Linked DNA regions of Metabacillus sp. B2-18. The protein of the gene in region 1 interacts with the protein of each later gene in a pairwise test. Links are inferred from orthologs where the notes say so. Each region holds a gene or a part of one and is shown in the gene's direction. Other genes may lie near its edges.

The links. The genes of interacting proteins can lie anywhere in the genome.
Region 2: the proteins of LPC09_RS01595 (region 1) and LPC09_RS08640 interact in binary tests that used the Bacillus subtilis proteins (3 or more experiments, as listed by UniProt). The link is inferred for Metabacillus sp. B2-18 from one-to-one orthologs.
Region 3: the proteins of LPC09_RS01595 (region 1) and LPC09_RS21965 interact in binary tests that used the Bacillus subtilis proteins (3 or more experiments, as listed by UniProt). The link is inferred for Metabacillus sp. B2-18 from one-to-one orthologs.

The regions. Positions count from the first base shown.
Region 1 is NZ_CP088245.1:289,402-297,652, forward strand. The notes cover bases 1-2,795. They hold LPC09_RS01595 (glycosyltransferase family 2 protein), read left to right. Parts: upstream 1-790; coding sequence 791-1,801; downstream 1,802-2,795. Other genes in these bases: LPC09_RS01590 (DUF6044 family protein), read left to right, coding at 1-769; LPC09_RS01600 (GtrA family protein), read left to right, coding at 1,773-2,192.
Region 2 is NZ_CP088245.1:1,716,955-1,722,603, forward strand. The notes cover bases 1-2,921. They hold LPC09_RS08640 (PTS fructose transporter subunit IIABC), read left to right. Parts: upstream 1-488; coding sequence 489-2,354; downstream 2,355-2,921. Other genes in these bases: pfkB (1-phosphofructokinase), read left to right, coding at 1-475; LPC09_RS08645 (organic hydroperoxide resistance protein), read left to right, coding at 2,510-2,921. Also shown: more of LPC09_RS08645, read left to right, coding at 2,922-2,932; lepB (signal peptidase I), read left to right, coding at 3,114-3,674; LPC09_RS08655 (DUF4349 domain-containing protein), read left to right, coding at 3,804-4,730; LPC09_RS08660 (hypothetical protein), read right to left, coding at 4,742-5,002; LPC09_RS08665 (carbon starvation CstA family protein), read right to left, coding at 5,138-5,649. UniProt on the Bacillus subtilis protein: The phosphoenolpyruvate-dependent sugar phosphotransferase system (sugar PTS), a major carbohydrate active transport system, catalyzes the phosphorylation of incoming sugar substrates concomitantly with their translocation across the cell membrane.
Region 3 is NZ_CP088245.1:4,339,438-4,345,926, reverse strand. The notes cover bases 1-3,761. They hold LPC09_RS21965 (efflux RND transporter permease subunit), read left to right. Parts: upstream 1-372; coding sequence 373-3,561; downstream 3,562-3,761. Other genes in these bases: LPC09_RS21970 (TetR/AcrR family transcriptional regulator), read right to left, coding at 1-188. In the rest of the region: LPC09_RS21960 (DUF47 domain-containing protein), read left to right, coding at 4,796-5,416; LPC09_RS21955 (inorganic phosphate transporter), read left to right, coding at 5,430-6,428. UniProt on the Bacillus subtilis protein: Required for self-resistance to surfactin, an antimicrobial lipopeptide surfactant produced by B.subtilis. Also required for swarming motility.

The DNA.
Region 1 (8,251 bases):
GGTGTTTCTCTTTCTCTTTATACTTAATTTTGCATTATCTGCATGGTATGCCTTTTGGTTTTATAAGGGCTGGCTTCCACTAACAGAGAAATTTCATGTTATGGATACTTTTAATTTTGCTAGATTTCACTTCTTGAGACCTCTAGTTATATATGTTGGCTTTGCGCTAGGTCTAAAAATTATTTGGAACCACAGAAAGAGCTGGAAGCCCTATGCTTTTTTCTTCATTATAGCACAGATTGTTTTACTTCTAGGATTTAATGATGAGGTTATTTATCATAAAAAGCCTTCTGTTAAAGAGTTTTATTCTGAGTCACTTTTTAATGAAATTAAATCTTATATAGGATTACCTCAAAAAGACTATAGAATTGCTAGTATTGGTATTCATCCGGCAATTCCGCAATATAACGGTTTTTATACATTAGATACATATAATAATTTTTATCCCTTGAGCTATAAGTATGAATTCAGAAAAATTATCGAAAAAGAACTCGAAAAAAACAAAACAATAAGAACTTATTTTGATGAGTGGGGTGGACGTTGCTATATCTTCACCGATGAACTTGGTAAGCATTATATGTTTAAGAAGAATTCTAAAAAAACGTTAAGAAATCTTGAATTAAATACAGAAGCATTTAAAAACCTAGGAGGTTCATTTATTTTTTCAACTGTTCCAATAGATAATGCAACTGAGAATAATCTAGTACTAGAGAAGACATTTCAAAGTGAATCTTCAGTTTGGAAAATCTATTTATATAAAGCAATGTAAAATCTGGGAGGTATTACATAGATGGAACCAATACTTACAATAGTCGTACCCTGCTATAACGAAGAAGAAGTCTTACCTGAAACTTTAACTGTATTAATTGATAAATTAGATCATCTTATAGAAGTTAGGTTAATATCAGATCAGAGTAATATATTACTTGTAGACGATGGGAGCAAAGATCAAACATGGTCTATTATCTATAAAGAAAGCTTAAAAAATAAAAAAGTACATGGTTTAAAACTAGCAAGAAATGTTGGACACCAAAGTGCGTTATTAGCAGGATTAATTGCAGCTAAAGATTCATCAGATTGTGTTATATCTATTGATGCAGACTTACAAGATGACGTAGATGTTATAAAAGATTTTATCTTAAAATATAATGAGGGCTTTGATATTGTATATGGTGTAAGAGATAAACGAGATACGGATCAACTATTTAAGAAAACAACTGCAGAAGCATTCTACAAAATAATGCAGAAACTAGGTGTCAATTTAATCTATAATCATGCTGATTATCGCTTAATGAGTAAAAGGGCTGTTGAGGAGTTAGAAAAATTTGAAGAAGTAAATTTATTTTTAAGAGGAATAGTTCCTTTGATTGGGTTTCCATCTACAGCTGTTTATTATGATCGAAAAGAAAGATTTGCTGGAGATACCAAATATCCTTTAAAGAAAATGATTTCCTTTGCTTTTGAAGGCATAACCTCTTTTTCAGTAACACCAATAAGGTTTGTTTTACTTCTAGGATTCCTCTCTTTTTTTACTAGTTTGTTGTTTGGATCATATTTTGTAACTTTAAAGTTTATTGGAGAAACAGAGACAGGGTGGACATCATTAATTACATCTATTTGGTTAATTGGCGGACTACAGTTAATAGCCATTGGATTAATTGGAGAGTACATTGGGAAGATTTATAAAGAGTCAAAACGACGACCAAGATATAGTATTGATATAAATACTTTAGGTTTAACAAAACAACTTATTAAAAGGAATATTGAAACTGATGCTTCAGACCATAAAGAATTATTATAATAAGTCAAACACAATTATACGATTTATTGGAGTCGGGCTAATAAATACTATCATTGGAATCTCTTCGATATTCTTGCTATTAAATGTATTTGGTTTTTCTTATTGGGTATCAACTTTTATAGGTAATGGTATAGGAGCTATTATTAGCTATTTTCTTAATCGAAATTTTACGTTTAACAGCAATGTTAATAATAAAAAAGGAATTGCTCTTTTCTTATTTGTCATTTTAGTAAGCTATTATGTTTCTTATAATATAGGGTACAGTTTGATAAATAAGAACGTTTTAAGTACCAATATATATGGAGAAGAGTTATCAATATTGTTGGCTGCACTTATCTATACAGTATTGAACTATTTAGGGCAGAGATATTTGACGTTTAAACAAGTATGAAATTATTACCAGTTGATAGTTATGAATATTATTGGTATGATGTAAATCCAGTCACGAATTATAAGTGATTGAGTAATTCTAACAATCATCTTCTAAAAAACATTTTAAAAATGTTTGACATAATTTTTATTACGTGTTAAGATGATAGTCCAGTCGTTGAGAGATACGAATTGGACAAGATATGATCTTTGAAAACTAAACAAAACCAAGCGTGCCAACGTTAATTTCGATTAACAAAAAAAACGTACTATATAGTACAAACTTTATGAGCTATATCAACTCTTTATTGGAGAGTTTGATCCTGGCTCAGGACGAACGCTGGCGGCGTGCCTAATACATGCAAGTCGAGCGAACCAATGGGAGCTTGCTCCCTGAGGTTAGCGGCGGACGGGTGAGTAACACGTGGGTAACCTGCCTGTAAGATTGGGATAACTCCGGGAAACCGGAGCTAATACCGGATAACATTTCGAACCGCATGGTTCGAAATTGAAAGATGGTTTCGGCTATCACTTACAGATGGACCCGCGGCGCATTAGCTAGTTGGTGAGGTAACGGCTCACCAAGGCGACGATGCGTAGCCGACCTGAGAGGGTGATCGGCCACACTGGGACTGAGACACGGCCCAGACTCCTACGGGAGGCAGCAGTAGGGAATCTTCCGCAATGGACGAAAGTCTGACGGAGCAACGCCGCGTGAACGATGAAGGCCTTCGGGTCGTAAAGTTCTGTTGTTAGGGAAGAACAAGTACCAGAGTAACTGCTGGTACCTTGACGGTACCTAACCAGAAAGCCACGGCTAACTACGTGCCAGCAGCCGCGGTAATACGTAGGTGGCAAGCGTTGTCCGGAATTATTGGGCGTAAAGCGCGCGCAGGCGGTTTCTTAAGTCTGATGTGAAAGCCCACGGCTCAACCGTGGAGGGTCATTGGAAACTGGGGAACTTGAGTGCAGAAGAGGAGAGTGGAATTCCACGTGTAGCGGTGAAATGCGTAGAGATGTGGAGGAACACCAGTGGCGAAGGCGACTCTCTGGTCTGTAACTGACGCTGAGGCGCGAAAGCGTGGGGAGCGAACAGGATTAGATACCCTGGTAGTCCACGCCGTAAACGATGAGTGCTAAGTGTTAGAGGGTTTCCGCCCTTTAGTGCTGCAGCAAACGCATTAAGCACTCCGCCTGGGGAGTACGGTCGCAAGACTGAAACTCAAAGGAATTGACGGGGGCCCGCACAAGCGGTGGAGCATGTGGTTTAATTCGAAGCAACGCGAAGAACCTTACCAGGTCTTGACATCCTTCGCTACTTCTAGAGATAGAAGGTTCCCCTTCGGGGGACGAAGTGACAGGTGGTGCATGGTTGTCGTCAGCTCGTGTCGTGAGATGTTGGGTTAAGTCCCGCAACGAGCGCAACCCTTGATCTTAGTTGCCAGCATTAAGTTGGGCACTCTAAGGTGACTGCCGGTGACAAACCGGAGGAAGGTGGGGATGACGTCAAATCATCATGCCCCTTATGACCTGGGCTACACACGTGCTACAATGGATGGTACAAAGGGCTGCAAGACCGCGAGGTCAAGCCAATCCCATAAAACCATTCTCAGTTCGGATTGCAGGCTGCAACTCGCCTGCATGAAGCCGGAATCGCTAGTAATCGCGGATCAGCATGCCGCGGTGAATACGTTCCCGGGCCTTGTACACACCGCCCGTCACACCACGAGAGTTTGTAACACCCGAAGTCGGTGGGGTAACCGTAAGGAGCCAGCCGCCTAAGGTGGGACAGATGATTGGGGTGAAGTCGTAACAAGGTAGCCGTATCGGAAGGTGCGGCTGGATCACCTCCTTTCTAAGGAAAATGGAGTACGCTTGGTATTTTGTTTAGTTTTGAGAGATCATTAGATCTTTCTATATAAGTAAGACTCAACACATAGGAGTCTAAATGCGTAGAGCATTTGAACATCCTGTGTTTTATGTTCCTTGAAAACTAGATAACGAAAACAATTCAAGTAATTCACTGAGTTTAAACGCTTAGTTTAGTGATTCTCTTAATAATTGATTTAAACGACATCTTCGATGTCAAAGGTTAAGTTGTTAAGGGCGCACGGTGGATGCCTTGGCACTAGGAGCCGATGAAGGACGGTACTAACACCGATATGCTTCGGGGAGCTGTAAGTAAGCTTTGATCCGGAGATTTCCGAATGGGGAAACCCACTGCTCGTAATGGAGTAGTATCTTCACCTGAATACATAGGGTGTTGATGGCAGACCCGGGGAACTGAAACATCTAAGTACCCGGAGGAAGAGAAAGCAAACGTGATTTCCTAAGTAGCGGCGAGCGAAACGGAAGAAGCCCAAACCAAGAGGCTTGCCTCTTGGGGTTGTAGGACACTCTATACGGAGTTACAAAGGAACGGAGTAAATGAAGAGGTCTGGAAAGGCCCGTCAAAGAAGGTAACAACCCTGTAGTTGAAACTTCGTTCCCTCCAGAGTGGATCCTGAGTACGGCGGGACACGTGAAATCCCGTCGGAAGCAGGGAGGACCATCTCCCAAGGCTAAATACTCCCTAGTGACCGATAGTGAACCAGTACCGTGAGGGAAAGGTGAAAAGCACCCCGGAAGGGGAGTGAAAGAGATCCTGAAACCGTGTGCCTACAAGTAGTCAAAGCCCGTTAATGGGTAATGGCGTGCCTTTTGTAGAATGAACCGGCGAGTTACGATCCCGTGCAAGGTTAAGTTGATAAGACGGAGCCGCAGCGAAAGCGAGTCTGAATAGGGCGAATAAGTACGTGGTCGTAGACCCGAAACCAGGTGATCTACCCATGTCCAGGGTGAAGTTCAGGTAACACTGAATGGAGGCCCGAACCCACGCACGTTGAAAAGTGCGGGGATGAGGTGTGGGTAGCGGAGAAATTCCAATCGAACTTGGAGATAGCTGGTTCTCTCCGAAATAGCTTTAGGGCTAGCCTTGAAATGAGAGTCTTGGAGGTAGAGCACTGATTGGACTAGGGGCCCCCATCGGGTTACCGAATTCAGTCAAACTCCGAATGCCAAAGACTTATGTTCAGGAGTCAGACTGCGAGTGATAAGATCCGTAGTCAAGAGGGAAACAGCCCAGACCACCAGCTAAGGTCCCAAAGTATACGTTAAGTGGAAAAGGATGTGGAGTTGCTTAGACAACCAGGATGTTGGCTTAGAAGCAGCCACCATTTAAAGAGTGCGTAATAGCTCACTGGTCGAGTGACTCTGCGCCGAAAATGTACCGGGGCTAAACGTATCACCGAAGCTGTGGACTGTTCTTTTAGAACAGTGGTAGGAGAGCGTTCTAAGGGCTGTGAAGCCAGACCGTAAGGACTGGTGGAGCGCTTAGAAGTGAGAATGCCGGTATGAGTAGCGAAAGAGGGGTGAGAATCCCCTCCACCGAATGCCTAAGGTTTCCTGAGGAAGGCTCGTCCGCTCAGGGTAAGTCGGGACCTAAGCCGAGGCCGAAAGGCGTAGGCGATGGCCAACAGGTTGAAATTCCTGTACCACCTCCTCACCATTTGAGCAATGGGGGGACGCAGAAGGATAGGGTAAGCGCGCTGTTGGATATGCGCGTCCAAGCAGTTAGGCTGACAACGAGGCAAATCCCGTTGTCGCGAAGGCTGAGCTGTGATGGCGAGGGAACTATAGTACCGAAGTTCCTGATTCCACACTGCCAAGAAAAGCCTCTAGCGAGGTGAGAGGTGCCCGTACCGCAAACCGACACAGGTAGGCGAGGAGAGAATCCTAAGGTGAGCGAGAGAACTCTCGTTAAGGAACTCGGCAAAATGACCCCGTAACTTCGGGAGAAGGGGTGCTTTTTAGGGTGAATAGCCCGGAAAAGCCGCAGTGAATAGGCCCAGGCGACTGTTTAGCAAAAACACAGGTCTCTGCGAAGCCGCAAGGCGAAGTATAGGGGCTGACGCCTGCCCGGTGCTGGAAGGTTAAGGGGAGAGGTTAGCGCAAGCGAAGCTTTGAACCGAAGCCCCAGTAAACGGCGGCCGTAACTATAACGGTCCTAAGGTAGCGAAATTCCTTGTCGGGTAAGTTCCGACCCGCACGAAAGGCGTAACGATCTGGGCACTGTCTCAACGAGAGACTCGGTGAAATTATAGTACCTGTGAAGATGCAGGTTACCCGCGACAGGACGGAAAGACCCCGTGGAGCTTTACTGTAGCCTGATATTGAATTTTGGTACAGCTTGTACAGGATAGGTAGGAGCCTGAGAAGCCGGAGCGCTAGCTTCGGTGGAGGCGTCGGTGGGATACTACCCTGGCTGTATTGAAATTCTAACCCACAGCCCTGATCGGGCTGGGAGACAGTGTCAGGTGGGCAGTTTGACTGGGGCGGTCGCCTCCTAAAATGTAACGGAGGCGCCCAAAGGTTCCCTCAGAATGGTTGGAAATCATTCGTAGAGTGTAAAGGCACAAGGGAGCTTGACTGCGAGACCTACAAGTCGAGCAGGGACGAAAGTCGGGCTTAGTGATCCGGTGGTTCCGCATGGAAGGGCCATCGCTCAACGGATAAAAGCTACCCCGGGGATAACAGGCTTATCTCCCCCAAGAGTCCACATCGACGGGGAGGTTTGGCACCTCGATGTCGGCTCATCGCATCCTGGGGCTGTAGTCGGTCCCAAGGGTTGGGCTGTTCGCCCATTAAAGCGGTACGCGAGCTGGGTTCAGAACGTCGTGAGACAGTTCGGTCCCTATCCGTCGTGGGCGTAGGAAATTTGAGAGGAGCTGTCCTTAGTACGAGAGGACCGGGATGGACGCACCGCTGGTGTACCAGTTGTCTTGCCAAAGGCATAGCTGGGTAGCTATGTGCGGAAGGGATAAGTGCTGAAAGCATCTAAGCATGAAGCCCCCCTCAAGATGAGATTTCCCATCACATTAGTGAGTAAGATCCCTGAAAGATGATCAGGTTGATAGGTCAGAGGTGGAAGCGCGGTGACGTGTGGAGCTGACTGATACTAATCGATCGAGGACTTAACCTAATAAAAGCGCGTTAGCTTAGTGAATTGAATTGTGATTCGTTATCTAGTTTTGAAGGAATATAATATTCTTGAAAACTTTATACAAAGTGAAAGGGTTTCGAGGAACGAACAGTTCAAGGAATCGATTGAGGAGACACCGGAGCGTACTTCAGTACGTGAGGATGTTGACGAATGAGATGACGCAGAAATGTGAAGTTCATCGGAAGCCGTAAACCACATTATTTGGTGATGATGGCGAAGAGGTCACACCCGTTCCCATGCCGAACACGGAAGTTAAGCTCTTCAGCGCCGATGGTAGTTGGGGGTTTCCCCCTGTGAGAGTAGGACGTCGCCAAGTAAGATGAAGGAAAGATCAGTAGAGATACTGATCTTTTTTTGTGTAGTTATAGGTTGTTAAACCGAAGGTTTGAAAATAAAAATTAGAGACAAAGTAAAACTACTAGCCTGAGGCTTGGGAGAAGCAAGAAGATCAAGGAAGCGCAGAGAATGAAGACCGGAGTGTGCTTCTTTGCACATGAGGATCTGAATGAACAAGCTGACGCGGAGATTCGCCGCTTATCGCAGGCCGATAGTCCGAACACGGAAGTTAAGCTCTTAGCGCCGATGGTAGTTGGGGGTTTCCCCCTGTGAGAGTAGGACGTCGCCAAGTAAGATGAAGGAAAGATCAGTAGAGATACTGATCTTTTTTTGTGTAGTTATAGGTTGTTAAACCGAAGGTTTGAAAATAAAAATTAGAGACAAAGTAAAACTACTAGCCTGAGGCTTGGGAGAAGCAAGAAGATCAAGGAAGCGCAGAGAATGAAGACCGGAGTGTGCGGTCTTGGCACATGAGGATCTGAATGAACAAGCTGACGCGGAGATTCGCCGCTTATCGCAGGCCGATAGTCCGAACACGGAAGTTAAGCTCTTAGCGCCGATGGTAGTTGGGGGTTTTTTCCCCCTGTGAGAGTAGGACGTCGCCAAGTAAGATGGAAAAGATCAGTAGAAATGCTGATCTTTTTTTGTATCACTCTAGGAACTGAATGCTGATGTTGTAGAATATCAGTTAATATGAATCTTAC
Region 2 (5,649 bases), 1.4 Mb from region 1 along the record:
AATCATGACTATTTGTAAAGAGAAAGAGATAAAAGTAGTGGCAGATGTTTCTGGTGATGCACTAAAAGAAGTTGTATCTGAAAAACCATTCTTAATTAAACCGAACCATCATGAATTAGGGGAATTGTTTGAAACAAACATTCAATCTGTAGAAGATGCACATAAATATGCGAAGCAACTTGTCCAACAAGGTGTAAAGCATGTGATTGTCTCAATGGCTGGTGAAGGGGCACTTCTAGTTACAGATGAATTCAGTTATGTAGCAAATGTACCAAAAGGAAAGGTATTAAATTCTGTTGGTGCCGGTGATTCAGTTGTTGGTGGATTTTTAAGTGCTTTCTCCGAAAATAAATCGCTGGAAGAAGCGTTTAAGATTGGTGTTGCTTCAGGCAGTGCAACAGCATTTTCACTTGAGCTTTGTACAAAAAAAGAAGTAGAAGAGTTATTACCTCAAATAGAAGTAGTCAAAATATAGAGGGGGAAAAATGATGAGGATAACAGAAGTATTAACAAAAAGGACAATAAAATTAGAAATCCAATCAACATCAAAGGGCGATGTTGTAAAAGAATTAGTTGATGTATTAGATCGTGCTGGTAAGCTTTCAAACAAAGCGGCTTACGAGCAAGCCGTATTAAATCGTGAAAAACAAAGTACAACAGGAATTGGTGATGGTATTGCCATTCCTCATGCTAAAACAAATGCAGTGAAAGAACCCGCTATTGTGTTTGGACGCTCAACAACTGGTGTGGATTATGAATCATTAGATGGTCAGCCAAGTTATTTGTTTTTTATGATTGCTGCTCCAGAGGGCGCAAACAATACCCACTTAGAAGCATTGTCAAAACTCTCAAGTATATTAATGAAGCAAGAAGTAAGAGATCAGTTACTTCAAGCAAAAACAGAGGATGAAGTGTTGGCGATTATCGACCAATATGATGTTCAAGAAGATGAGAATGAAGCTGTGCCAACTGAGGGGAAAACAGGTAAAATATTAGCTGTTACTGCATGTCCAACGGGTATTGCTCATACGTATATGGCAGCAGATGCATTAAAAGAAAAAGCAAAAGAGCTGAACTTATCGTTAAAAGTAGAAACGAATGGTTCCGGTGGAGCTAAAAATGTTTTAACTCCTGCAGAAATAGAAGAAGCCACAGCGATTATCGTAGCTGCAGATAAACAAGTAGAAATGGAACGTTTTAAAGGTAAGCATGTGATCATTGTTCCAGTTGCTGATGGTATTCGTAAAACAAAAGAATTATTAGATCGTGCTGTAAATCAAGATGCTCCAATTTATCAAGGAAGTGGAGAATCGAAAAAAGAAGATCGCAGTGGTGAAAGAACTGGATTTTATAAGCACTTAATGAACGGTGTATCTAATATGTTACCGTTTGTTGTAGGTGGCGGTATCTTAATTGCCTTATCATTCATGTTTGGAATTCATGCATCAGATCCTAACGACCCTTCACATAACGCCTTTGCTGAAGCATTGAGCACAATTGGTGGCGGAAATGCATTTGGATTAATGATTCCTGTATTAGCTGGATTCATTGCATTAAGTATTGCTGACCGTCCAGGATTAGCGCCAGGTATGGTTGGTGGATTTATGGCAGCTCAAGGTGGCGCAGGCTTCTTGGGTGGATTAATTGCTGGTTTCTTAGCAGGTTATATTGTTGTACTTTTAAAGAAACTTTTATCTGGCATGCCAGCTTCTTTAGAAGGAATTAAACCCGTTCTGTTATATCCGGTTTTAAGTATATTCACTGTTGGAATGATCATGTTCTTTGTAGTAAATCAACCTGTAAGTGCATTAAATGGTGTGATTAGTGACTTCTTAAGTAACTTAGGTACAGGAAACTTAATACTTCTAGGCTTACTATTAGGCGGTATGATGGCAGTAGATATGGGTGGTCCAATCAATAAAGCTGCTTTCACATTTGGTATAGCAATGATTGATGCAGGAAACTTTGCTCCGCATGCTGCAGTTATGGCTGGCGGTATGGTTCCTCCACTAGGAATTGCATTAGCAACTACGTTATTCAAAAATAAATTTACGAAACGTGAACGTGAAGCAGGTATTACTTGTTATATTATGGGTGCTTCATTTATTACAGAAGGTGCTATTCCTTTTGCAGCGGCCGATCCAGCTCGTGTTATTCCTTCCATTATCACTGGTTCTGCAGTAGCTGGAGCTTTAGCAATGTTCTTCGGAAATGGATTACGCGCACCACACGGCGGTGCATTTGTTATTCCTTTAGTTGAAGGTAACCCAGTTTTATATCTATTAGCTATTGTTATAGGTGCAGTAGTTACTGCTTTAATGTTAGGAATTTTAAAAAAGCCTGTTAATGAATAAAAAATTGTAAAAAAGCAGACTGGTTTTTAGTTTACTAGAAATCAGTCTGTTTTTCTTTTTTGAGAATTCTTTTACAACTGTAGTGATTAAAAGTAAAAAAAGTTGGGTAAATAAAAGTAGTAGACAAAAAGATAGGATTGAAAGGTGGAATTAACTTGTCAAAACCAATATTTACGTCAACAGTAACAGCAGTCGGTGGAAGAGATGGCAGAGTTGAGTCATCTGACGGCAATATCAATTTACAATTAGCAATGCCAGGTTCACCTAGAGCCAAGGAAATGCCTGAAGCAACAAATCCTGAACAATTATTTGCGGCTGGTTATTCTGCATGCTTTGATGGTGCATTACAATTAATTGCAAAAAGAGAAAATGTGAACTTTGAATCTGAAGTAACAGCAAATGTTAGTCTTTTAAAGGACGAGTCTGATGATGGTTTTAAACTAGGTGTTACGTTACAAGTAAAAGGAACGGGAATTGAAAAGGACAAGCTTGAAGAATTGGTTGAAAAGGCACATGGATTTTGTCCATATTCAAAAGCAACAAGAGGAAATATTGAAGTTGAACTAGAGGTCGTATAAGAATTTACCTTTAATTTGAAGAATTTCTTCAAGTAAATAAACGTAAAATTATTTCTAAGCCCCAAATGATATATCTTCATTTGGGGTTTAATTGTTTTTATAGAAATAGGATATTTATTGGCAAAATATCCATATAAAAAGGTATAATGATAAAAGAGCAATGTAATATAGGAGGATCTTCATGTCGCAAACTGAAACAGAAACAACGAAGTCAAAGATGTGGGAATGGACAAAGGCTATTGTGCTAGCGGTTGGACTAGCTATGATTATTCGTATTTTTTTATTTGAACCATATCTTGTAGAAGGGTCTTCGATGGATCCAACACTACATGATGGGGATCGTCTTTTTGTTAATAAAACGTTAAAGTTTATTGGTGAGATTGATAAAGGTGATATTGTTATTATTGATGGCAAAGAAGAAAACATTCGCTATGTAAAACGTGTAATAGGTGTCCCAGGAGATAAGGTCAGTGCGCAAGATGGAAAAGTGTATGTCAACGGAACGGTTATAGAGGAACCATATCTTGATAGTAATGAAAAGGAAGCAGAGAGTATAGGAATTGACTTAACTGATGATTTTGAAGAGATAGAGGTACCGAACGGTAACTATTTTGTTATGGGAGATAATCGACTAAATAGCATGGATAGTCGAAACGGTCTAGGTTTAATTGAAAAAGATCGTATTTTGGGTAAATCTGAATTTATCTTTTTCCCATTTGATCATTTAAGTAAAACAGAATAGTTGATACAACGATGACGACAAAGTTTTATTTGTCGTCTTTTTAAATTTATCTTCCATATTTTTGTAACATTTCATCCTTTTAAGCGACTACATATATAAGTCAAACACAACAAAGGAAGTGTTAAAAAGATGAAAAAGTGGAGGTTTCTTTTATGTTCATTCTTTCTTGTTATCCTTTTTACTGGTTGTAGTAATAATTCAAGTGAGAGTGCAACTGAGAATACGACGGGTCAATCTTCTGATCAAGCTGTTCCGGAACTGGAAAAGAAAGAGCATTCAGAAGCAGATTCAGTAGAAAATACGGTTGAAAAGGAAAAAAAGGAAGATAACTTTGATAGTGGCAGGATGGTTATTTATACAGCTGACCTGTCTATAAAAGTATCGAACTTTGATGAAACAGTGAAATTTGTTCAAGAGAAAACAGAAACTTTACATGGATATGTTGTACAATCTCATTCCTACTCTGTGGATGATGGAGAAACGGTTGAAGGTACAATAACAGTGAGAATACCACAGGAATCTTTTCACTTATTTTTGGAGAGTGTTGAAAAGGGAAGTACAAAGGTTTTAGATCGTTCAATTTCAGGCCAAGATGTAACAGAAGAATATGTTGATCTTGAATCACGTTTGAAATCTAAACAAGTTGTTGAAAAAAGATTACTTGAATTTATGGAGAAGGCTGAAAAAACAGAGGATTTATTGAAAATTTCAAGCGACTTAGCTGCTATCCAAGAAGAAATTGAGACAATAAAGGGAAGAATGAATTACTTAGATAATCAAGTTAGTTTAGCTACTGTAACGCTTCAAGTTAGAGAAGATAAAGTAAATGTTCCAGAACTTGATAATGAGGGTTTGAATACTTGGGAACGGACAAAGAAGCAGTTCATGGAAAGTGTTAATGTTGTTTTAAAATCAATGTCTAGTATTTTTATTTTCTTAGTTGGAAGTTTACCGATTTTAATTATTATTGGTGGAATTCTTTTTATTGCGCTTTTCATTTTTAAAAGAAAAAGAAGGCATAATCAAGGAAAACCACCAACTAATTTAGGTGAATAAATGAAATGCTTTTATGTAGCCAAGATCGTTAAAATAAGCATCGTTATAAAGACAGAACCAATTACTAGTAGTACACTAACTAAAATAGGCATTTTTTTATCCGCAAGGTGATAATGGGGAAGAATTCGCTTTAGTGAGAGCGAAATAATTATGTAAATGAATATAACCCCGATAATAAACGTAACCCCACTAGACTCAAAACCTAGAAAGGCAAAGTAAATTCCAGAAAAAAAGATTAGCAAGCAGTATTCAATTAGAGTGTGTAATTTCATGTTAGTCTCCCTTAAACTTTTAGATAGCTTATTTTAACATAAATTAAATATGAGTTTAAGAAAGACAAGGACTAATAATTGAAATTATAAATAGAAAAGAAGCAGCTGGGAAAGCTGCTTCTTTTTTGGAAAATGCTATGCTGCAATGTTTATGTCATCATCAAGTTGTAATTTATTTTCTCTTGCCTTAATAGCAGCCTTATAGAAGAGACCAGTTATTAAAACAGTGATGATGCTTGCGCCGATATATGATGTTGTTAATGATAATCCGAAGCCAATTGCTGCATTCAAAATATACGTGGAGGTGGCCATTGTCATGAAAATTCCTGGAATCATAGCAATCCAATAGTTTTTCTTAGCGATGAACAAATACATTGAAGCTACCCATAATGCAATTACTGCTGTTGATTGGTTTGCCCAAGAAAAATAACGCCATAATAGTGTAAAGTCTATTTTAGTTAGAGCAAAAGAGATAACAAACAATGGAATCGCAATCCAAAGGCGACTCATAATTTTAGATTGAGAAATGTTTAAATAGTCTGCAATGATCATACGTGCACTTCTAAATGCTGTATCACCAGAAGTAATCGGTAGTACAATGACACCTAGAACAGCTAACGTTCCGCCAATTGCTCCTAACATGGCAG
Region 3 (6,489 bases), 4.1 Mb from region 1 along the record:
TGAATTAATTGAAATTGATACTTAAATGCTGCCAGAAGTAGGGCATCCTTCGATTTAAAGTATAAGTAAAAAGCGCCTTTTGAAATTCCGCAAGCATCAACAATTTCTTGAATCGATGTAGCGGAATATCCTTTTGTGGCAAAAATACTAACGGCGGCCTCAATAATTTTCTTTTCCTTTTCCTTCATTTTGACCTCCTTACTACAAAAGACTTAGCCTCTATATTGAGTTTTTTATAGCTTGATATAAAAACATTTACAAAAAAATTAAAGTTTATTAACAAAATGTTCGTTGACTCTGACTGACTAGTCATTTATATTATTAATTATTGTGACCCGATAGTCAATTAGATTCTAAAAAATGGAGGATGTTATGAATAGCATAATTAATTTTGTATTGAAAAACAAATTTGCTGTATGGCTGCTTACAATAATTATAACAGTAGCTGGGCTATATTCCGGATTAAACATGAAGCTTGAAACAATCCCGAATATTAATACCCCGATTATTTCAGTTACAACCATTTATCCAGGGGCTACTCCTGAAGAAGTCGCTGATCATGTCACAGAACCAATTGAAAAGATTGTTCAAAATTTAAATGGAGTAAATGTTGTTAGCTCAAACTCTATGCAAAATGCATCATCGCTTCAAATCGAATACGGATTTGAAAAAAATATGGATGAAGCTGAAGATGAATTAAACGATGCATTAACGGATATTGAACTTCCTGATGGCGCTAATGAACCTGGCGTTTCAAGAATTAGTTTAAATGCATTTCCTATTTTAGCATTAAGTATTGCGAATGAAGATCAATCACTTGCAGAGCTTACCACTGTTGTTGAAGACGAAATCATCCCTGCTTTAGAAGGGGTTGAAGGTGTTTCTTCTGTTCAAGTATCTGGACAACAGTTAGAGGAAGTATTGTTTACTTTTAAAGAAGATAAAATAACAGAGCTAGGTTTAGATACAGAGACAGTAAAAGGTCTTATTCAAGGCTCTGATGTTAATTTTCCATTAGGAGTTTTAACATTAGATGAAACAGAAAAATCTGTGGTAGTTGATGGAAACATTACAACAATTGATGATTTGAAAAATATTGAAATTCCAGTTATGCCTTCGGCGCAAGGAAATCAACAGGCAGCAGCACAAGGTGGTCAATCGGCTGATATGACCGCTCAGTCACCACAAACTGGTGCGGGCCAAGCCCAAGCCCAAGCCCAAGCACAAATGTCTGCTAAGATCGAATTGCCTACTGTGAAACTTTCAGAAATTGCTGATATCGAATTAGTTGGAAAGGCAGAGTCGATTTCTCGTACTAATGGGAAAGAAGCAATCGGTATTCAAATTGTAAAAGCATCAGACGCTAATACAGTAGATGTTGCCAACGGTATTGAAGAAAAATTAGCTGATTTTGAAGATGAAATTGAAGGTCTTGATGTTGTTTATACACTTGACCAAGCAACACCAATTGAAGAGTCAGTTGGGACAATGCTAAGTAAAGCACTATTTGGAGCACTTTTCGCGGTTGTTATTATTCTCTTATTCTTAAGAGATATTAAATCAACATTAATCTCAATTATTTCAATTCCGTTGTCATTATTGATCGCAATTATCCTGTTAAATCAAATGGGTATTACGCTGAACATGATGACACTTGGTGCGATGACTGTTGCGATTGGTCGTGTTGTTGATGACTCGATCGTTGTTATTGAAAATATTTACCGAAGAATGTCACTTAAAGGTGAACAATTAAAAGGTAAGGCATTAGTTCGTGAAGCAACAAAAGAGATGTTCATACCAATTATGTCATCGACAATCGTTACGATCGCGGTATTCTTACCGTTAGCGCTTGTAAAAGGAATGATCGGGGAACTATTCTTACCATTCGCATTAACAATGGTATTTGCGCTTTTAGCATCATTATTAGTTGCAATCACAATTGTACCAATGATGGCGCACAGTTTATTTAAGAAAAATTTATATGGTGAAAGCAAAAAATTAAAGCAACATGACGAACACAAACCAGGCAAAATGACAGGTGCTTATCGTTCAATTCTAAATTGGACGTTGAACCACAAGATCATTACCTCCTTGATTGCGATTGCTATGTTAGTAGGAAGTTTATTCTTAGTTCCGGTTATCGGGGTTAGTTTCTTATCATCTGAAGAAGAAAAAATGATGATCGTTACGTACAAACCAGAGCCAGGTGAAACAAGAGAGCAAGCAGAAGAAGCAGCTTTAAGTGCTGAAGAATTCTTCTTGGATAGAGAACATGTGAAAACAGTACAATATTCACTTGGTAGTGAAAACCCAATGAATCCTGGTGATACAAACAGTGCGATGTTCTTCATTCTTTATGAAGATGACACACCTGAATTTGCAGAAGAAAAAGAACAAGTTGTTGAAGATTTAATTGAAGTAGCAGCTGGTGGGGGAGAATGGGCTTCACAAGACTTTGCTTCAATGGGATCTAGCAATGCAATTACAATGTATGTTTATGGCAACAGCATGGAAGACATTGAGCCTGTTGTAGCAGATATCCAAGAGATTATGGAAAACAATGATTCTCTTAAAAATGTAGAATCAAGTATGTCAGAAACATATGAAGAGTACACATTTGTAGCTAATCAAGAAGAGTTAAGTAAGTACGGATTAACAGCAGCTCAAATCGGTATGGCGCTTAACCCAACAAGAGAACGTCCAGTATTAACAACAGTTGAAAAAGACGGTGAAGACCTAAATGTGTATCTTCAAGTTGATGAAGAAACGTATGAAAATGTTGATGATTTAACAGAAAAAACCATTCAATCTCCACTTGGAACAGGAGTGAAAATTGGTGATGTAGTTGACGTACAAGAAGGTGAAACATCAAATACTGTCACAAGACGTGATGGAAAAATCTATGTTTCAGTTTCAGGTGAAATCACAACAGATGATGTTGCAAAAGTTTCAACAGATGTTCAAACAAAGGTAGACGATTTAGAACTTCCGTCAACAATTGAAGTAAATATGGGTGGGGTATCAGCGGACATCCAAGAATCATTTACTCAATTAGGTTTAGCCATGTTAGCAGCGATTGCGATCGTTTATCTGATCTTAGTTATCACTTTCGGTGGAGCACTAGCACCATTCGCGATTCTGTTCTCCTTACCGTTTACAGTAATCGGTGCTCTTGTCGGCTTATTAATTGCTGGTGAAACATTAAGTGTTAACTCAATGATTGGTGCTCTAATGCTGATCGGTATCGTTGTAACAAACGCGATTGTATTAATTGACCGCGTAATCCACAAGGAGAAAGAAGGCTTAAGCACACGTGAGGCCATTTTAGAAGCGGGTACAACTCGTCTTCGTCCAATCCTCATGACAGCAATCGCTACAATCGGTGCCCTCATCCCACTAGCACTAGGACTAGAAGGCGGCGGGATGATCTCAAAAGACCTTGGTGTAACGGTAATTGGTGGTTTAACAAGTTCCACGTTATTAACGCTTGTTATAGTGCCAATCGTATATGAAGCATTAAGCAAGGTGCGTCGTAAAAAAACGTTAGTTGAAGAAGAATAAAAATAATAGGGAACCTAGCACATTTGTGTTGGGTTCTTTTTTAGTTTGTGCTCTATTAACAGGAACTGAGTGTAAATTGCCCAAATCGCAGGAATAATTGCTATTCACCCGGGAATCGAGACAGGAATAAGCGCCAGCCCCCGATAGGAGTCCCGATTGTCCTTGAATCGAGACAGGAATAAGCGCCAGCCCCCGATAGGAGTCCCGATTGTCCTTGAATCGAGACAGGAATAAGCGCCAGCCCCCGATAGGAGTCCCGATTCTCCTTGAATCGAGACAGGAATAAGCGCCAGCCCCGATAGGAGTCCCGATTGTCCTTGAATCGAGACAGGTATAAGCGTCAGCCCCCGATAGGAGTCCCGATTGTCCTTGAATCGAGACAGGAATAAGCACCAGCCCCCGATTGTAGTCCCGATTGTCCTTGAATCGAGACAGGAATAAGCGCCAGCCCCCGATAGGAGTCCCGATTGTCCTTGAATCGAGACAGGAATAAGCGCCAGCCCCCGATTGTAGTCCCGATTCTCCTTGAATCGAGACAGGTATAAAAGCCAGCCCCCGATAGGAGTCCCGATTCTCCTTGAATCGAGACAGGAATAAGCGCCAGCCCCCGATAGGAGTCCCGATTCTCCTTGAAACGAGACAGGTATAAAAGCCAGCCCCCGGTTCGAGTCCCGATTCCCCCTGACTCGAGACAGGTATAAGCGCCAGCCCCCGATTGTAGTCCCGATTGTCCTTGAATCGAGACAGGAATCAGCGCCAGCCCCCGATTGTAGTCCCGATTCTCCTTGAAACGAGACAGGTATAAAAGCCAGCCCCCTATTCGAGTCCCGATTCCCCCTGACTCGAGACAGGAATAAGCGCCAGCCCCCGATTGTAGTCCCGATTGTCCTTGAAACGAGACAGGAATAAGCGCCAGCCCCCGATTGTAGTCCCGATTGTCCTTGAAACGAGACAGGTATAAAAGCCAGCCCCCGGTTCGAGTCCCGATTCTCCCTGACTCGAGACAGGTATAAGCGCCAGCCCTCGATTCTAGTCCCAAATATACCAAGAGAAGAAAATCTATTCCTCATACAATCGACTAATTTAGACAAATGTCGACGAAAATATTTTCCAACTATCTAGCATAATAACCATTGAATAAGCTACAATACGAGTAAACTTGATAAATTTGTCATGTTTTTATATTTACATACGTATCAATAAATAAGGACAAGGTTTCTTGGGGGAATAAACGGTGTTTTCAAAGGGTAAAAAAGATAAATTTTCAGAGCTTTTATTAAAAATGACAGACAATCTTAAATCAACAACACAGTATTGCATTGAGCAAAACATTTCAAATCATCATGAGTTACAGATTTTCTTAGAAGCAATAAAAGAGTATGAATCAACAGGTGATGAGCTCATTCAAACGATTACGAGAGAGCTTAACCAAACGTTTATCACGCCAATCGACAGAGAGGACATCCTTCAACTTGCGATCGATATCGATGACGTACTAGACGGTATTGAACATACTGCTGCACTTTTTGAAATGTATTCCGTCACAAATGTAACCGAGCACATGAGAAAATTCGTGAACATTAACCATCAATGTGCCGTAGAAATTTCATTAGCGGTTACATGCTTATCACAGAAAAAATTACAAGCCATCTCACCGTATTCAATAAAGCTTAAAGAACATGAAACAAATAGTGATAATTTACTTCGTACGGCTGTGAAAAATCTGTTTGCTACCGTAAAAGATCCGATTAAAATCATTCAGTATAAAGACATCTATGAATCTCTCGAGGGCATCGTTGACAGCTGTCGTAAAGTGGCAAATACACTTGATAGCATTGTGATGAAAAATGCGTAAGGAGCCGAGCTAGATGGAGATGACCTTACTAATTACATGCTTCATTGTCGTAGGCGCTTTAGCTTTTGATTTTATCAATGGATTTCATGACACGGCAAATGCGATTGCAACGAGTGTTTCAACAAAAGCGCTTAAACCAAGACATGCGGTCATTCTTGCAGCTGTTATGAATTTTATTGGGGCACTTACGTTTACGGGTGTGGCAAAGACGATTACAAGTGGGATTGTGGATCCATTCACATTAGAAAATGGATCTGTTGTGATCTTATCAGCCCTTGTCTCTGCAATCGCATGGAATTTGATTACATGGTATTACGGAATACCGAGCAGCTCTTCACACGCAATTATTGGATCAATTGTTGGGGCAGCAATTGCCGCGTCTGGCTTTGGAAGTATTAACTACTCAGGATTTACAAAAATTGTTCAATCACTGCTAATTTCACCAATTCTAGCATTTATCGTTGGATATGTTGTGTTTAGTCTCTTTAAAGTGCTGTTCAAAAATCACTCGCTAACAAAATCGAATAATCGATTTAGGAGAATTCAAATTTTAACCGCTGCTTTTCAAGCTTATACACATGGGACAAATGATGCCCAAAAAGCAATGGGGATTATCACATTAGCTCTTATTGCCAATAACTATCATCAAACAATGGATATTCCGTTTTGGGTACAATTTTCCTGTGCTTTAGCAATGGGATTGGGTACATCTATTGGTGGATGGAGAATTATTCAAACGGTTGGAAACAAAATTATGAAAATCCGACCAGTTAACGGGGTTGCTGCAGATCTGTCGTCTGCTTCAATTATTTTTGCAGCAACTTATTTTCACCTACCTGTTAGTACAACTCATGTGATTTCTTCTTCTATACTAGGTGTAGGTGCTTCAAATCGGGTAAAAGGAGTTAATTGGGGTACAGCCCAAACAATGATTTTTACTTGGGTGGTAACACTGCCCGCAGCTGCTATTTTGGCAGGAATTGTCTATTACTTTCTTCAGTTCTTCTTGTAATTATTGAGAATGTTTCCCCTCGTCTCACATATAAATGTGTACAAGGAAGATTGGGGGAGAT